Pseudorhizobium banfieldiae: one gene and its partners. The protein of the gene in region 3 interacts with the protein of the main gene of each other region in a pairwise test. Links are inferred from orthologs where the notes say so. Each region holds a gene or a part of one and is shown on either strand. Other genes may lie near its edges. The genes, in order: NT26_RS08510, grxD and NT26_RS16385.

What was found.
Region 1: the proteins of NT26_RS16385 (region 3) and NT26_RS08510 interact in binary tests that used the Escherichia coli proteins (3 or more experiments, as listed by UniProt). The link is inferred for Pseudorhizobium banfieldiae from one-to-one orthologs.
Region 2: the proteins of NT26_RS16385 (region 3) and grxD interact in binary tests that used the Escherichia coli proteins (3 or more experiments, as listed by UniProt). The link is inferred for Pseudorhizobium banfieldiae from one-to-one orthologs.

The regions. Positions count from the first base shown.
Region 1 is NZ_FO082820.1:1,712,566-1,717,816, reverse strand. Bases 764-3,747 are described here. They hold NT26_RS08510 (ABC transporter permease), read right to left. Parts: upstream 2,867-3,747; coding sequence 1,661-2,866; downstream 764-1,660. Other genes in these bases: osmF (glycine betaine ABC transporter substrate-binding protein OsmF), read right to left, coding at 2,886-3,747; NT26_RS08515 (ABC transporter ATP-binding protein), read right to left, coding at 764-1,661. In the rest of the region: NT26_RS08520 (ABC transporter permease), read right to left, coding at 1-726; more of NT26_RS08515, read right to left, coding at 723-763; more of osmF, read right to left, coding at 3,748-3,797; NT26_RS08500 (CynX/NimT family MFS transporter), read right to left, coding at 3,965-5,206.
Region 2 is NZ_FO082820.1:1,822,617-1,827,834, forward strand. The notes cover bases 1-2,951. They hold grxD (Grx4 family monothiol glutaredoxin), read left to right. Parts: upstream 1-1,283; coding sequence 1,284-1,619; downstream 1,620-2,951. Other genes in these bases: purL (phosphoribosylformylglycinamidine synthase subunit PurL), read left to right, coding at 1-799; NT26_RS09025 (BolA family protein), read left to right, coding at 899-1,132; NT26_RS09035 (multidrug effflux MFS transporter), read left to right, coding at 1,742-2,947. Also shown: NT26_RS09040 (inositol monophosphatase family protein), read right to left, coding at 2,989-3,813; NT26_RS09045 (thioesterase domain-containing protein), read left to right, coding at 3,971-4,588; NT26_RS09050 (protein-S-isoprenylcysteine O-methyltransferase), read right to left, coding at 4,592-5,173; NT26_RS09055 (hypothetical protein), read right to left, coding at 5,166-5,218. UniProt on the Escherichia coli protein: Monothiol glutaredoxin involved in the biogenesis of iron-sulfur clusters.
Region 3 is NZ_FO082820.1:3,358,533-3,363,715, forward strand. The notes cover bases 2,268-5,183. They hold NT26_RS16385 (BolA family protein), read left to right. Parts: upstream 2,268-3,542; coding sequence 3,543-3,824; downstream 3,825-5,183. Other genes in these bases: cobS (cobaltochelatase subunit CobS), read right to left, coding at 2,268-2,760; NT26_RS16380 (J domain-containing protein), read right to left, coding at 2,822-3,442; NT26_RS16390 (HlyC/CorC family transporter), read right to left, coding at 3,828-5,132; aroB (3-dehydroquinate synthase), read right to left, coding at 5,132-5,183. Also shown: cobaltochelatase subunit CobT, read right to left, coding at 1-1,755; more of cobS, read right to left, coding at 1,768-2,267. UniProt on the Escherichia coli protein: Transcriptional regulator that plays an important role in general stress response. Has many effects on cell morphology, cell growth and cell division. Acts by regulating the transcription of many genes, including dacA (PBP-5), dacC (PBP-6), ampC and mreB.

The DNA of each region.
Region 1 (5,251 bases), 1.6 Mb from region 3 along the record:
TACCGCCACTCGGCGCTCCAGTGCGGCCAATGCGTCATATATCAGCACCGCCAATGCCCCCACGATCAACCCACCCTGCACCACGAAGGCGAGGTTGTTGGACTGAAGCCCGGCGATAATCACTTCACCCAGGGTCTTGGCCGCCACGGTCGATCCTATCGTGGCCGTCGCAAGGCTGATCACGACGGACAAGCGGATACCGGCGAGAATGATCGGCAAGGCGAGCGGCAGTTCGACCCTCAGCAGACGCTGCCAATCGGTCATTCCCGTACCGCGGGCCGCTTCCATGACCGGCTGAGGCAGTGTCGTCAGCCCGGTCAGAGTATTCTCGAAGATCGGCAGCAGGCCATAGAGGAAGAGTGCGATCAAGGTCGGCTTCTCGCCGAACCCGAAGATCGGTACGGCGAGAGCGAGGACGGCGACGGGGGGAAATGTCTGGCCGATGTTGACCAGGCTTCGCGACAATGGAAGGAATTCGCGTCCCACTGGCCGGCTCACCAGGATCGCCAGACCGATCGCGACAATCGCAGCCGCAGTGATCGCGATCGCAACCGTCAGAAGGTGTTGGGTGGTTAGCAGTAACAGGCTGCCCTGATTGTAGATGGCCGGCGCGTTTCGCTGCACGAGCGGCTTGAGAAGAGGTTCGAAGCTCTGCGGCGCCAGAAGAAACGCAACCAGCAATCCGAACAGGACAAGACGGAGAGTGCGTGGCAGCCATTTCTTCATCCCGTACCGCCCGCGCGCCTCAGGAGCGCTTCCAGGGTGACTCGACCCGCCGGGCTGCCGTCACCCGCCACCACCGGCAGGGCCTCCCGACGCGACCATAGAAGTTCTGCGAGCGCATCCTTCTGGCTTGTCCGCATCGGCATGGCGGGGCCCTCGGCCTCTCCCGCCTCGACCGCATCCTCGAGCGTGGCGAGCGCCAGCAGGCGATAGGGACGCTCTGCCGTACCGATCAGCGCCTCGACGAATGGCGTGGCCGGCCGCCGCACAAGTTCGTTCGGGCGTCCGTACTGAAGAAGCCGGCCACCATCCATCACCGCAATCTTGTCAGCGAGCCGAAAGGCTTCCTCCATGTCGTGTGTGACCAGGATGATGGTGGTGGAGAAATGCTGTTGGATGGTCAGCAGATCGTCCTGAGCCTTCGCCCGGATAATCGGGTCGAGCGCACCGAAGGGTTCGTCCATGAGCAATATGTTTGGCTCGGCCGCAAGTGCCCGCGCAACGCCGACGCGCTGCTGCTCGCCACCTGAAAGCTGGTGCGGGTAGCGAGGCCCGAAGATCTCGGGGTCAAGCTGAAAGAGCGACAGGAGCTCCGTCGCCTTTGCATCGATCCGTGCAGCATCCCACCCCAGCAACCTAGGCACCGTGGCGATGTTCTCGAAGACCGTCCGGTGCGGGAAGAGCCCGTGCCCCTGGATGGCATAGCCGATGCGGCGGCGGAGTTCGTGGCCGGGGATCGACCGGTTGTCCTCGCCGTCGATCCGGATCGAACCTGCATCCCGCTCCACCAGCCGGTTGATCATCCGCAACAGTGTGGTCTTTCCCGATCCGGAGGTGCCGACGATCACCGATATGGTATGCGGCGCCACCACCATGGAGACGTCGTCCACCACCGGCCTTCCGTCATAGAGCTTTGTGACGGACTCTATTTCGATCATCAGGTCCTTCCTCCCTGTGTGCGTGACGCAGTCATTTCGCTCAAAGCATCGAAGACGACCGCCGAGGCAAAGGCGAGCATCACTGTCGGCAAGGCTCCCAGCAGAACGAGGTCCGTAGCCGTCTGCCCAAGCCCCTGGAAGACGAAGGTTCCCAGACCTCCTCCTCCGATCAGGGCAGCCACCGTCGCAAGTCCGATGTTCTGGACGAGGACGATCCTGACGGCAGTCAGGATCACGGGCAGAGCCAGCGGGAGGTCTATCCGGAAGAGCCGCTGGGCCGACGTCATGCCGAGGCCCCTCGCCGCCTCCCGCGTGACCCTCGGCACTCCATCAAGTCCCGCCACTGTGTTGGCGACCACCGGAAGGAGCGAGTAAAGGAAGAGTGCGACGAAGGCCGGAGCCGCACCGATGCCGCGAATGCCGACCGCCGACGCTCCAGGAACATTGGCTGCAATCCAGCCCAGTGGACCGATGAGAATGCCGAAAAGCGCAATGGAAGGGATGGTCTGGATCAGGTTCAGCGTGTTGAGCATGGCGGATCTGACGGCAGGCGTTCTCTCGCAGAAAACACCCACCGGAAGCCCCACGACGGTCGCGGCAGCAAGGGAGCCCAGCGCCAGCAGAAGATGCCGCGTCATTTCGGTCCAGAAGACGTCGGCACGAGCGGCGTATTCCTTCATGATCGAGAGATCATTCCAGACACCGGACAACAGGACGACCATCAGCGTTGCCGCTGTCGCGACGAGGTAGAGGAGCCGCACCACGGGGCGCGGACTCGAGCGCGCTATGGCATCGATCGCAAGGAGAGCGAGCGCGAGGAACAGGATCCAGAACCCCGAGGCAGGGGAAATGCGGGCATAGCTGTTACCGTCCGGCTCCAGGAACTGCCCCGCAAGGCCGATGCCGAGGAAGATCGCTACGATGGCCATGACAGCCATAGGGAGGCGCATCGACGTCCGGGTGACCAGGAGGCCGGATAGAGCAGCGAGAGTCGCCAGGGCAAGAATCGCCCCGGCCGCCCATGCGGGCAAAGCAGACAAAAGGCCGACTGCCTCGCCCTGCACGATTCTGTTCGCCCTGACTGTCGCAAATGGGGAAGCGATGCCCAGGGCGACGAGTAACGCGATCGCAATGCCGAGCTTGTCGATCCGTGTGGTCACTCGCCAGTCCTGTCGGCTCGCCCGGTCATGGCCGCATGTTGGCATCGCTGCGAGAAGCAGACAACTATTTCAGGAAGCCGTTGCTCGTCAGGAAGTCCTCGGCGACAGCCTTGGCCGGTTCGCCGCCCACCTGCACGCGTCCGTTCAGATCCTGAAGCGTCACGAGGTCGAGCTTCTCGAAAACCGGCTGAAGAAGAGTTTCGATCTCCGGATGCTCCTGCAGCACCGATTCTCGCACGATTGGGGCCGGCTGATAGACGGGCTGCACACCCTTGTCGTCATCCAGCACCACGAGACCTGATGGCGCGATGCCCCCGTCGGTCCCGTAGACCATCGCCGCATTGGCGCCATTGGTCTGGTTGGCGGCTGCCGCGATCGTCGCTGCGGTGTCACCGCCGGAGAGCGTGATCAGTTGCTCCGGCTGCAGCGTGAACCCGTAAGTCGACTGGAAAGCCGGCAAGGCTGCGGCGGAGTTCACGAATTCCGACGAAGCGGCGAGCTTGACCTCTCCCCCACCGGCGACATAGGCACCGAAGTCGGACAAGGTCTTGAGGTTGTTTTCTTCCGCGAGATCCTTGCGTACGGCGATTGCCCAGGTGTTGTTCGCGGGCGACGGCGTCAACCAGACAATCTTGTTGGCATCGTAGTCAAGCTGCTTTGCGAGGGTATAAGCCTGGTCCGCATTCTTCCAGGCTGGATCCTCCGCCTTTTCGAAAAAGAATGCGGCGTTGCCGGTATATTCCGGGTAGATGTCTATCTCTCCAGCAGTGATCGCGGAGCGCACGACCGGTGTCGCCCCCAACTGAATCCGATCGGTGGTTGGGATACCATTGGCGTCCAGCACCTTCAGGATGATGTTTCCAAGAACGCCTCCTTCAGTGTCGATCTTGGATGACACGACGACCTGCGCAAACGCCGTTTCTGTTGCCAAGGCCAGCGCAAGTGCGAGTCCGGCCGTCCTGATAATCGAATGCATCAATAAACCCTCCGTCCTGAAATCATCGTGATGGGGTTCTCAAGTACCCCGTCCAGCCTCGCCGAAAAATAGATATGGGGCCCTCGCGCGCCGTGGCGAGTATCTCGTCATCAATTTTGCAGCGAAGGCGGAAAGTCCTCTCGGAGGCTGCATTGGTTTCCCGCTTCTTACGAGACAGCCGTCTCCTCCACCCTTACGTTGACATATTTCGCGCGGCCGGCGAGCCAGCCGTTCACTGCGGCGCCCAGGCCGAGCGCGGCAAAGAGCACGGACGTGGCCGCGAAGCTACCTGTCCAACCGCGAATGAAGCCGACGATAAGTGGACCGATTGATGCTAGGAGATATCCGACACATTGGGCCATGCCCGACAGATGGGACGCAATCAGCGGATCAGGAGAGCGCAGCACGATATTGGTCATGGCGGCGGCAATCAGTCCACCCTGCCCGATACCTTGCAGTACCGCCCATAGCCAGACCATCGACAGCGGCGCAAACAGGAGACCAAGAAGCGCGCCAACCGAAATGACGCAGAGCGCCGCGTTGACGACCCGCTGGTCCTTTCCCCGCACTGCGATGTGCGGCACGACCAAGCATGCTGCGGCCTGCACCATGACCGAGACCGAAACAATGCCACCGGCCGCGATCCCGTCCAGTCCCCTTTCGCGCAAGATCGGGACCAGCCACCCGAAGACGCAATAGGCCAATGCGGACTGGAGCCCCATATAGAGTGTTACCTGCCAGGCGAGCCTGTCTCGCCAGAGACCGACGACCCGCTTGCTGACACGCCTGTCGTGACGTCCTGCCCGCACCACCTGCGGCAACCAGACGAGCGCGGCAATCGCCGCCGGCAGCGCCCAGATGGCCAAGGCACCGCCCAGCCAGTTGCCGAGCGCATGTTCGACCGGGAGCGTCAGCCCCGCGGCCGCGGCCGCACCACCGCAAAGTGCCATTGTGTAGAGACCGGTCAGAAGCGCCATGCGGTCCGGAAAGTCGCGTTTGACCAGCCCCGGCAGCAGAACGTTGGCGACAGCGATGGACGCGCCCGCAACGGCAGTTCCGATGAACAGTAGCGGGAGGGAGGGAATGCCACGGATCGCCGTGCCGACGGTCAGCAGGATCACGACGAGGAGCAGGGTTCGCTCGGACCCGATCCTCTGCGCCAGGCGCGGTGCCAATGGGGAGAAGGCGCCCAGGCAGACGACCGGCAAGGTCGTGAGGAAACCGGCTCCCATATCTCCCAGCCCTAGTCCCGATCGGATCTCCGGAAGGAGTGCCGAAACGCTCGAAAATACCGGCCTCAGGTTGAAGGCGATCAGGACGAGGCTTGCTCCGAGAAGAAAGCGCGTGGCCAGTGATGGCTTGCGGCTGGCAACGACCCGCTCGGCCCCTTGCGTTGAACGAATAGGCAATTCCTGGTCCTTCAGTTCAGTCTGGATTGTACTTCCATCGGTCAG
Region 2 (5,218 bases), 1.5 Mb from region 3 along the record:
AGGTGGAAAGCAGGCCGTTGCCGAGTGCTGGCGCAATATTACGGCCACGGGTGCAGAACCGCTTGCCGCAACCGATAACCTGAACTTCGGCAACCCAGAGAAGCCGGAGATCATGGGACAACTCGTGGGCGCGATCCAGGGCATTGGCGAAGCCTGTCGCGCCCTCGACTTCCCGATCGTGTCTGGCAATGTTTCGCTCTACAATGAGACAAACGGCATCGCCATCCTCCCGACCCCCACCATTGCCGGCGTCGGACTGCTACCCGACTGGTCGAAAATGGCACGCATCGGCGACATGAGAGACGGCGACGTGTTGATCATGATCGGAACGGACGGCAGCCATCTCGGGCAGTCGATCTACCTGCGTGACGTTCTGGGTTCAACGGAAGGTCCCGCTCCTTCGGTCGATCTCGACGCTGAACGTCGCAACGGCGATCTCGTACGTGGCCTCATCCGCAACGGTCAGGTATCAGCCTGCCACGACATCTCCGACGGCGGCCTGCTCCTCGCGCTGGCGGAGATGGCGATGGCTGCTACGAAGGGCATGCGGATCAATCTTGCGGATCAGCGTGGGCCCGCGCATGCGCTTCTGTTCGGCGAAGATCAGGCCCGCTATGTCCTAGCGGTCCCGGCCGACCTCGCCAATTTCGTCGAGGCCAGCGCTGAAAGCGCCGGCGTTCCGTTCCGAAAGCTCGGCATGGCGGGAGGCGACCGATTGGTTGTAGACGACCTCGTGGATGTCAGCGTTCCTGACTTGGTCAATGCCAACGAAAGCTGGTTCCCTGGCTTCATGAACTGAACCCTCAGGACTCGCATCCTTTGACCGCCGCTGCCGTTTTTGGCACTCTGGCTGAGAAGCTGCGACTCAGCGGAATGAGATAACGAGAAGGACCACATCATGCCCATGAACCCGGGAGACATCGAAGACATGATCAAGGCCGGGATCCCCGGAGCCAAGGTCACGATCCGGGATCTGGCGGGCGATGGTGACCATTACGCGGCGGAAGTCGTCGCTGAAGCTTTCCGCGGCAAGACCCGCGTTCAGCAGCACCAGATGGTTTACGACGCCCTCAAGGGACACATGGGTGGAACGCTGCATGCGCTTGCGCTCCAGACTTCGGCGCCGGCCTAGGAATGCATCAGCGCCGGCCTGATCGGCGCGCCTCATCCATCAACCGTTTTGATCGGATCCATCGGTTCCCGGTGCTGGTAATTGCACCGATGCGTGCTATTTAAGCACTAGACGATCCGGGCCTTGAACCCGGCAAGCTAAGGATATCGACATGAGTGGCATTAACGAATTCATCGACAACGAGGTGAAGACGAACGACGTCGTTCTCTTCATGAAGGGCACACCGCAGTTCCCGCAATGCGGTTTCTCCGGCCAAGTCGTGCAGATCCTCGATTACCTCGGTCTCGACTACAAGGGCGTCAACGTGCTGGCGGACCAGGAAATCCGCGAAGGCATCAAGCAGTATTCGAACTGGCCGACCATTCCTCAGCTCTACGTCAAGGGCGAGTTCGTCGGCGGCTGTGACATCGTTCGCGAGATGTTCCAGTCTGGTGAACTGCAGAGCCATCTCCAGGACAACGGCATCACCACGCGCGGCGCCGCATAGCGTCATCCACATTTCCCATACTGGATCTATTGCCAAGGCGCCGTGCATGCGGCGCTTTCTCTTTATATGGAATTTTCATTGTGACGATTAAACCCATTTCACCGACCGACCGCCTCGGCGGCATGGGCCGAGTCGAATTCATCGGCCTGATGGCCATGCTCATGGCGCTCAACGCGCTGGCGATCGACATCATGCTGCCCGGCTTGCAGCAGATCGGCGCCGCGCTCGGGGTCGAGAACGAGAACCATCGGCAGTACGTTGTTTCCGCCTATCTGTTCGGCTTCGGACTAGCACAGCTTGCGTACGGACCGGTTTCGGATCGCTTCGGGCGACGCAAGCCGATGCTTTTCGGCCTCGCGGTATACGTCATCTCGTCCCTGGCCGTGGTCGCCGTACCATCCTTCGCCGGCCTGCTCGCCCTCCGCTTCATCCAGGGCATCGGCTCCGCCGCAATGCGCGTGATCACGATCTCGATCGTCCGTGATATCTATGGAGGACGGGCGATGGCCGAGGTCATGTCGCTGATCATGATGGTCTTCATGGTCGTTCCGGTCATCGCGCCCGGCACGGGACAGATCATCCTTCTGTTTGGCGACTGGCACCTGATCTTCGTCTTCATGGCGTTGGTCGCCCTGGCGGTGGCGGGGTGGATGTATATTCGCTTACCCGAAACACTGCATCAGGAGGATGTCCGACCCTTTACCGTCACGTCGGTCCTCGACGGCTTCCGAATCGTTCTCACCAATCGCGTCGCCCTCTGCTACACGATTGCGAGCATGTTCATCTTCGGCGCACTCTTCGGCTTCATCAACTCGGCCCAGCAGGTCTATGTCGGCATATACGGACTTGGCGTGTGGTTCTCCGCGGCCTTCGCAGCCGTCGCCGTCTTCATGGCCTTTTCGTCCTTCGTCAACGCCCGGCTGGTCGGTCGGTTCGGCATGCGGGGCCTCTCCCATGCCTCGCTGCTCGGCTTTATCGGCATCACCTGCCTCTGGCTGCTGGTCCAGGTCTTCGGGCCGCAGCCCATGCCCTTCCCGCTCTTTCTCGCGTTCTTCGCTCTGGCAATGTTCCAGTTCGGCTGGATCGGCTCGAACTTCAATTCGCTTGCCATGGAGCCGCTGGGCCATGTGGCGGGAACGGCATCGTCCGTTCTGGGATTCATGGGCACGATCGGCGGCGGGATGATTGGGGCAATGATCGGTCAGGCATTCGACGGTACGGCCCTGCCCATGGTCGCCGGATTTTTCGCCGTCTCCATAGTAGGCCTTGTCTTCGTACTGATCGCAGAAAAAGGCCGCCTGTTCCGGGCCCAGAACCCGCGCGTCTGATCGCGCGGGCATTCGTAGCGGAGTGGCGCGTGACCCCTCCGTTATACTCCAAGGATCTCCCGGCGCAGCATCTGCCAGCTGTCCTCGTCGGTCGCGACCAATAGACCACCGTCGACATGATGCGGGAGATAAGCGGAACCGTCGAACCGAGCGACATGTCCGCCCGCTTCCTGTGCGATCAGTGTTCCTGCGAGATGATCCCAGGGCATCAACCTGTTATACATGGCGAAGTGCACGTGTCCGCCGCTGAAGGTGCGATACTCGTGGGCAGCGCAACGGTAGCTCGCTACGAAGCGCACCTTCGCCAGGTTCCCGAGCACGCGTTCGCGCACCTCGCCGTAGAAATAGCCGGTGGATGCCATCCCCACCATGGTCTCGATAGGCGCAGGATCGGCGGCCGCAAGACGCGTTGCTTCTCCATCAGGACGCCGCAGGTAGGCACCCGAACCCTTCTCGGCAATCACCCAGTCGTCGCCCATGGGGTCGTAGATGATCCCCGCCACTGTCTCACCCTTCCAGACCACCGATGCCATCACACCGAAGGCGGGAATGCCAGAGGCGAAGTTGAACGTGCCATCGATCGGATCGACGACAACCGCCAACTCGGCGTCTGCCAGTCCGTGAAGAATCGCCGGATCGGCAGCGACAGATTCCTCCCCCACGAACAGTGCATCCGGCGCGAGCAAGGCTATGGCACGGCGGAGATGCCTTTCCGCCGCCTCATCCGCCTCCGTTACGAGATCGGTAGGTTCGCTCTTCGCCCGGATGTCGCCGGCTCCCAGCTTGCGAAATCGAGGACGTATTTCCTGGATCGCCGCGTCCTGCAATAGACTTGCGAGGGCGCCCACATCTATAATGCTCGTCAACTGAATCTCCGCAGTGGATCTCGATGGGAATCGTTGCCTGCGAGGGGTGTACTATTCCAGCCCCAGAAGTACAGCGACATCCAGACGCAGCACTATTGTCTGCGGCGTGAATCAGGCATGATCGCGAAAACGACACAATTTCGGAGTGCGCCAGCTGATGTTATCCAGGCGATCGCTAATTTCCACGGCATCCGTCCTGCTGGCCGCCACTACCCTCCCCCCTGAGGCAACCGCGAAGAAGCGGCCCCCACCTCCTGCGGGTCAGGTTTATCTCTTCCGTGGACTGGCTGATATCTTCTCCACAGGCCTGAATACACTGGGAAAGCAACTGACTGCGGAAGGAGTTGATGCACAGGTTCTATCGCTCCCCAATGCCGCGAGGTTTGCGAAAGAAATCGCGGACCGCTACCGCAAGTCGAAGCGGGCCCGGCCAATCATCCTGATCGGGCATTCTCTTGGCGCTGACGTAACGTTCTCCATCGCAACCGCGTTGCAGCCACTGAAGATCCCCGTCGGATTGATCATCAGCTTCGACCCTACAGGCAAAGGCCCCGTACCAAGTAACGTCCGCAAGACGATCAACTTCTACACCGGAGGCGGCAATATGTGGGCGCCGGTCGTTCCTGCACCGGGGTTCAGGGGCGACCTCGCCAACATCAATGTCCGGCAGGGAGAAGCGGCTGTGAAGGGCATCGGCCACTTCAACATCGAGAAGAGCCCGGAATTGCATGCGCGCGCCATCAAGGAGGTCAAGGCGGCATTGCGCCGACGCTGAGGCCTAGAAAACGCCCGGGACCAGTCTCTTGGTACGTGCACAATAGGCGTCGTATTCTAGGCCGAAAGTCTCTCGCATCATCGCCTCCTCACGTGACTGGCGCACGGCATAGAGAGCCAGTATTGCGGCGAGGCCTGCGAGGCCGGCGATCCAGTTTGGAATCAGGAAAGCCTGCGCCGTTCCCCACAACAGAAATGATGCATACATCGGATGGCGCACATGGGCGTAGACCCCCTGGGTCACCAACTGGTGCCCCTCCCTCACTTCGAGTGTCACCGACCAATTCCTGCCGAGATCCTTGTGGCTGCGTCTGAAGAGCCAGAGAAATGCCGCCCCGGAGACCACGCCCAAGACAATCGGCACCAAGCCTTGCTGACGGTCAGCAACACCTGAGAGCACACCCAGACGCCAGAGGATCGGCAAGAGCGCGAGTCCGACCCCACAGGCCAGCAGCAGCGTGATATCGAGCGCAGTCCGTTTATCCACCGCCGTCCTCTGCCGCCTGGCGCGACGCATTGCCGGATAGCGCATGGCGCACCAGGCCAGCAGCATCAGCGCCCAGAGGATGAAGGAAAATCTACTCATGGGGAGCCTTTGTCCGGTTGTGCTCGGCCCGCGGTTGATCATTAC
Region 3 (5,183 bases):
GATGCCGATCGCCAGGAGCTCGACGGGCGAGCGGGTCTCGATCTGCTCGATGACCGCGCGAAGGTGCCGCTCCAGATAGTTGCCCGGATTGACGGAGAGCGTCGAGTCGTCGACGGGCGCGCCATCTGAGATCATCATCAGGATCTTGCGTTGCTCCGGCCGGCCGATCAGGCGATTATGCGCCCACATCAGCGCTTCGCCGTCGATATTCTCCTTGAGCAGGCCCTCGCGCATCATCAGCCCGAGGTTGCGGCGCGAGCGACGCCAGGGTGCATCGGCAGACTTGTAGACGATGTGACGGAGATCATTGAGGCGGCCCGGGTTGGCCGGTTTCCCGCTCGCCAGCCAGCTTTCGCGCGATTGCCCACCCTTCCAGGCCTTGGTGGTGAAGCCGAGGATTTCGACCTTGACGCCGCAACGCTCCAGCGTGCGGGCAAGGATATCGGCGCAGGTGGCGGCGACCGTGATCGGGCGCCCACGCATTGAGCCGGAATTGTCCAGCACCAGAGACACGACCGTGTCCCTGAACTGCGTGTCCCGCTCCTTCTTGAAGGAAAGGGGCTGCATCGGATCGATGACCAGGCGCACCAGTCGGGCAGAGTCGAGATAGCCTTCTTCGAGATCGAAATCCCATGAACGGTTCTGCTGCGCCATCAGGCGGCGCTGCAATCGGTTCGCCAGTCGCCCCACAGCCCCCTGGAGATGCGACAGTTGCTTGTCGAGAAAGGCGCGCAGGCGGTCCAGCTCAGCCTCGTCACACAGCTCCTCAGCAAGGACCTCCTCGTCGAATTCCTGCGTGAAGATGCGATAATCGACCTTCTCGTTGAAGTCGTCGAAGGGGCTGTGCGGCCGCTTGGTCTCGCCAGGCGTCTCCGAATGATCGTCCGCCTCATCCGACATCTCGTCGTCGGACATTTCGGCGCCATCCATCTCGCCTTCGTCCATCTCATCGTCGGCAGCTTCGCTCTGCTCCGCCGGCGCGGCATCAGAACCAGCCTCCTCCTCGACCTCCTCGTTCTCGGTCTCGTTGCTGCGCGGCTGCTCGTCGTCGTTCGGGTTCTCCATCTCCTCGGGCTCGGACTCTTCGTCCCCGAGGTCTTCGGCCACCTGCATCGACGAGAGCATGTGGCGCACGAGCTTCCCGAAGGCTTGCTGATCTTCGATGGCTCCCTTCAGGCTGTCGAGATCGGTACCCGCCTTTTCCTCGATGAACGGGCGCCAGAGTTCGAGGACCTTGCCGGCACTTTCCGGTGCCTTGGTGCCGGCGAGCTTCTCGCGCACCAGCATCGCCATGGCTTCTGCCAGCGGCGCGTCGTCCTGGCGCTCGATCCCGGAAAAATTCGCCTTGGCGTATTTCTCGGCATTCATGGAGTTGAGGTTCGCGGCAACGCCCGTCATGCGCAATGCACCGAGCGATTCGACCCGGGCCTGCTCCACGGCATCGAATACGCTACGGGCATCAGAGCCCTGGGGAGAGAGACTCGCATGCGTGCCGGTATCGTGACAGGCGAGTCGCAGCGCCATGGAGTCACCAAGGCCGCGGGTTACCGCGAGCTCATGCGCCGTCGGACGTTTTGATATCTCCGGCAGGCGTATCCGCTCTCCCGCCATTCCGGGACGCTCATTGGCGAAGCTGACCTCGACCTCCGCGTCTCCAGCGATGGAGCGGACACAACCGGTAATCGCCCGGCGCATCGGCTCAGTGTCCACCGGGCCGCCCGACCTGCTCTTCTGGTTGTCTCCGGGGCCTGCCATTCTGATCCTGCCTCAGGCTCCGAGCACGATGTTCGCCGCGCTCTCCTTCAGCTCGACGCCGAAGGCGCGCTGATACTGCTCCGCGACCAGCGTCCGCTCCAGTTCGTCGCACTTATTGAGGAAGGTGATCCGGAAGGCAAATGCCACGTCACCGAAGATCTCGGCATTCTCAGCCCAGGTGATGACGGTACGCGGGCTCATGACCGTCGAAAGATCGCCGTTCATGAAGGCGGAGCGGGTGAGATCTGCGACGCGCACCATCTTCGAGACCGTCTCACGGCCCTCGGCCGTCTTGCCGAAGCTCTTCACCTTGGCGGCAACGATGTCGACTTCCTTGTCGTGCGGCAGGTAGTTCAGCGTCGTGACGATAGACCAGCGGTCCATCTGCGCCTGGTTGATCTGCTGCGTGCCGTGATAGAGGCCGGTCGTGTCGCCAAGGCCGACCGTATTGGCGGTCGCAAACAGGCGGAAGGCCGGATGCGGGCGAATGACCCGGCTCTGGTCGAGAAGCGTCAGGCGGCCCGAGGATTCCAGAACGCGCTGGATTACGAACATCACGTCCGGGCGACCCGCATCATATTCGTCGAAGACGAGCGCGACATTGTGCTGGTACGCCCAGGGCAGGATGCCGTCCTTGAACTCGGTGACCTGCTTGCCATCCTTGAGGACGATCGCGTCCTTGCCGACGAGGTCGATACGGCTGACATGGCTGTCGAGGTTGACGCGCACGCACGGCCAGTTGAGGCGCGCTGCGACCTGCTCGATATGCGTGGACTTGCCGGTACCGTGATAGCCGGAGACCATGACGCGCCGATTGTGCGCGAAACCGGCGAGGATGGCGAGCGTCGTGTCACGATCGAAGAGGTAGTCGGGGTCTAGGTCGGGAACATAGGGGTCGCCGCTGCTATAGGCCGGCACCCTGATGTCGGTGTCGATGCCGAAGACCTCCCGGACGGAGACTGACGTGTCGGGAAGGTTCGAAATATCCAGATCGATCTTGCTCATTATCTCTCCAAGGCGCGAGCCACCGCCCGGCCGCCATATCCTCTGCCATTCGTCGTATCGCTTAGCAGAAACCGGCTTGCTTCAACAACTGATATGCTTGGATTACGGCGCGAAAACGTTCCTCGGAACCCCGGTCGCCGCCATTGGCGTCCGGGTGGTGCTTCTTGACCAGTTGCTTGTAGCGGCTCTTGATCTCGTCCGATGTGGCGCTTGCTGTGAGATCCAGCGTATCGAAGGCCTTGGCCTCCAGCGTCTTCAGCTTGCGTGCCTGCGGACGGGGCCGCGAGCCCTGTCCCTGGGACACGAAGCCGAAGGGATCCTTGATCCTGTTGTGTGAGGCGGCGGAGCCGGAACGCATGGTGGAGTGAAGCGGCGCGGTCTTCGATGCCTTGTTCACCCCCATCGTCCAGGTCGGCCGGTGACCGGTTATCGCTTCCTTCTGGTAGCGGGCGATCTCGCTGTCGGAGAGACCCGAGAAGTAGTTGTAGCCCTTGTTGTAGTCCTTCACATGCTCGAAGCAGAAGAGAAAGAACTGCCCCTCGGCATTGCGCCCGACCGGCGCCCGGTGAACGCCGGGCTTGTCGCATCCATCCCACTGGCACACCGGCGCCTCCACGGCAGTTTCCTGCTGCGGCTTCCGGCGCGTGCGAATGCGATCGAAGTATTTGGAATCGAGTTTCATACGGGCTCATTATGGGGTTCGGGCAGAGGCGCTACAAGAATTGACAAAGCGGTTTCTTGCTGGTTTCTGGGTAGCCCCCTTTCCCTGTCCTGGAGGCGATATGTCCATCAAAGCCCAGATCGAATCACTCCTCCAGGAGGGACTGCATCCGGAGCAGATCGAGGTGATCAACGAAAGCCATCAGCATGCCGGCCATCAGCCGGGTTTCGACGGCGCCGGAGAAACGCACGTGCGGGTCAGGATCGTCGCCATGCAGTTCGGCGGCATGAGCCGGCTGCAGCGCCACCGGGCCGTCAACGACCTCTTGAAGCCCGTGCTGGATGCGGGACTGCACGCCCTGGCGATCGAGGCCGCGGCACCGGGAGAGCCCCGACGGTGGTAAGCCTCATTCGGCGGGAAGGTTCACCTCCGCCGGTCGGATCCTCAAGCGGGTAATCCGGTTTTTCTCGCGCTTCATGATGATGAAGCGCTTGCCATAGAAGGTGAAGGCCTGCCGCTCCCGCGGGATCAGCTTCGATTCGTGGATCACCAGGCCCGCGATCGTGGTCGCCTCGTCGTCGGGCAGGTTCCAGTCGAGCGCCCGGTTCAGGTCGCGGATCGGGACCGATCCGTCGACGATGATAGAGCCGTCGGCCTCCTGCCGCACGCCTTCAATCTCCAGGTCGTGCTCATCGGAAATGTCCCCGACGATTTCCTCGAGGATATCCTCGAGCGTGACGATGCCCTGCACTTCTCCATACTCGTCCACGACAACGGCAAAGTGGACCTTGCGGCGAAGAAACGCGTTGAGCTGGTCCTTCAGCGTCGTGCTGTCCGGGACGAACCACGGCTTCTGGGCAATCTTGACGATGTCAAGGTTCTCCGGCTCGACATTCGGCTCTGCCAACGCCCGCAGGAGATCTTTGGCATGGACGACGCCGATAATGTTCTCCGTCGAGTTCCGCCAGACAGGCATGCGGGTAAACGGGCTCTCCAGAACCGTCCTGACCGCTACCTCAGGCGGATCGTCGGCATTGACGGCCCTCATGACGGTGCGATGTTTCATGACGTCGGAGACTTCGAGCTCCTCCAGGTCAAGAAGGCCGCCGACACGGTCGCGATCCGCCTTCTTGAAGCCGCCCTCGCGGTGAAGATGGTCGAGCGCACTCCGAAGCTCCTCATGGGCGGAGAGCATGGACCCTTCGCTCGAGAGGTTGATCCCCACCAGGGAGAGCAGCCCGCGGACGAGGGCGTTAACCCCGCTTGAGAGGGGACCGACCACGACCACGAAGAGACGCACCACCGGCGCCACCACCATCGCGAAGCGGTCTGGCGAGGAGATTGCCCAGCTCTTGGGAAGCACTTCCGAGAAGATCACCAGCAGGACCGTCATCAGAAGCGTGGCGAACGCCACACCCGAATCTCCGAACAGGCCGAGGAAGAGACTGGTGGCGAGCGACGACGCCAGGATGTTCACCAGGTTGTTTCCGATCAGAAGTGCGCCAATCAGGCGGTCGCGACGCCTGATCAGGGATGCGACCACGCCGGCCCGTTGATCGCCGTTGGCCTCGAGCGTGTGCATTCGCGCCGGAGAGGCTGCCGTAAGCGCCGTCTCGGAACCGGAGAAGAAAGCGGAGGCGCCGATCAGAACGAGGATCGAGACGACCGTTAGCCAGTATTCCGAGAGCACGGAGACAAAGGTTTCCATCATCAGGATCGCATGTCCTCCAGGAAGCTGGCGACCTCCGATGGCGGCACGTCA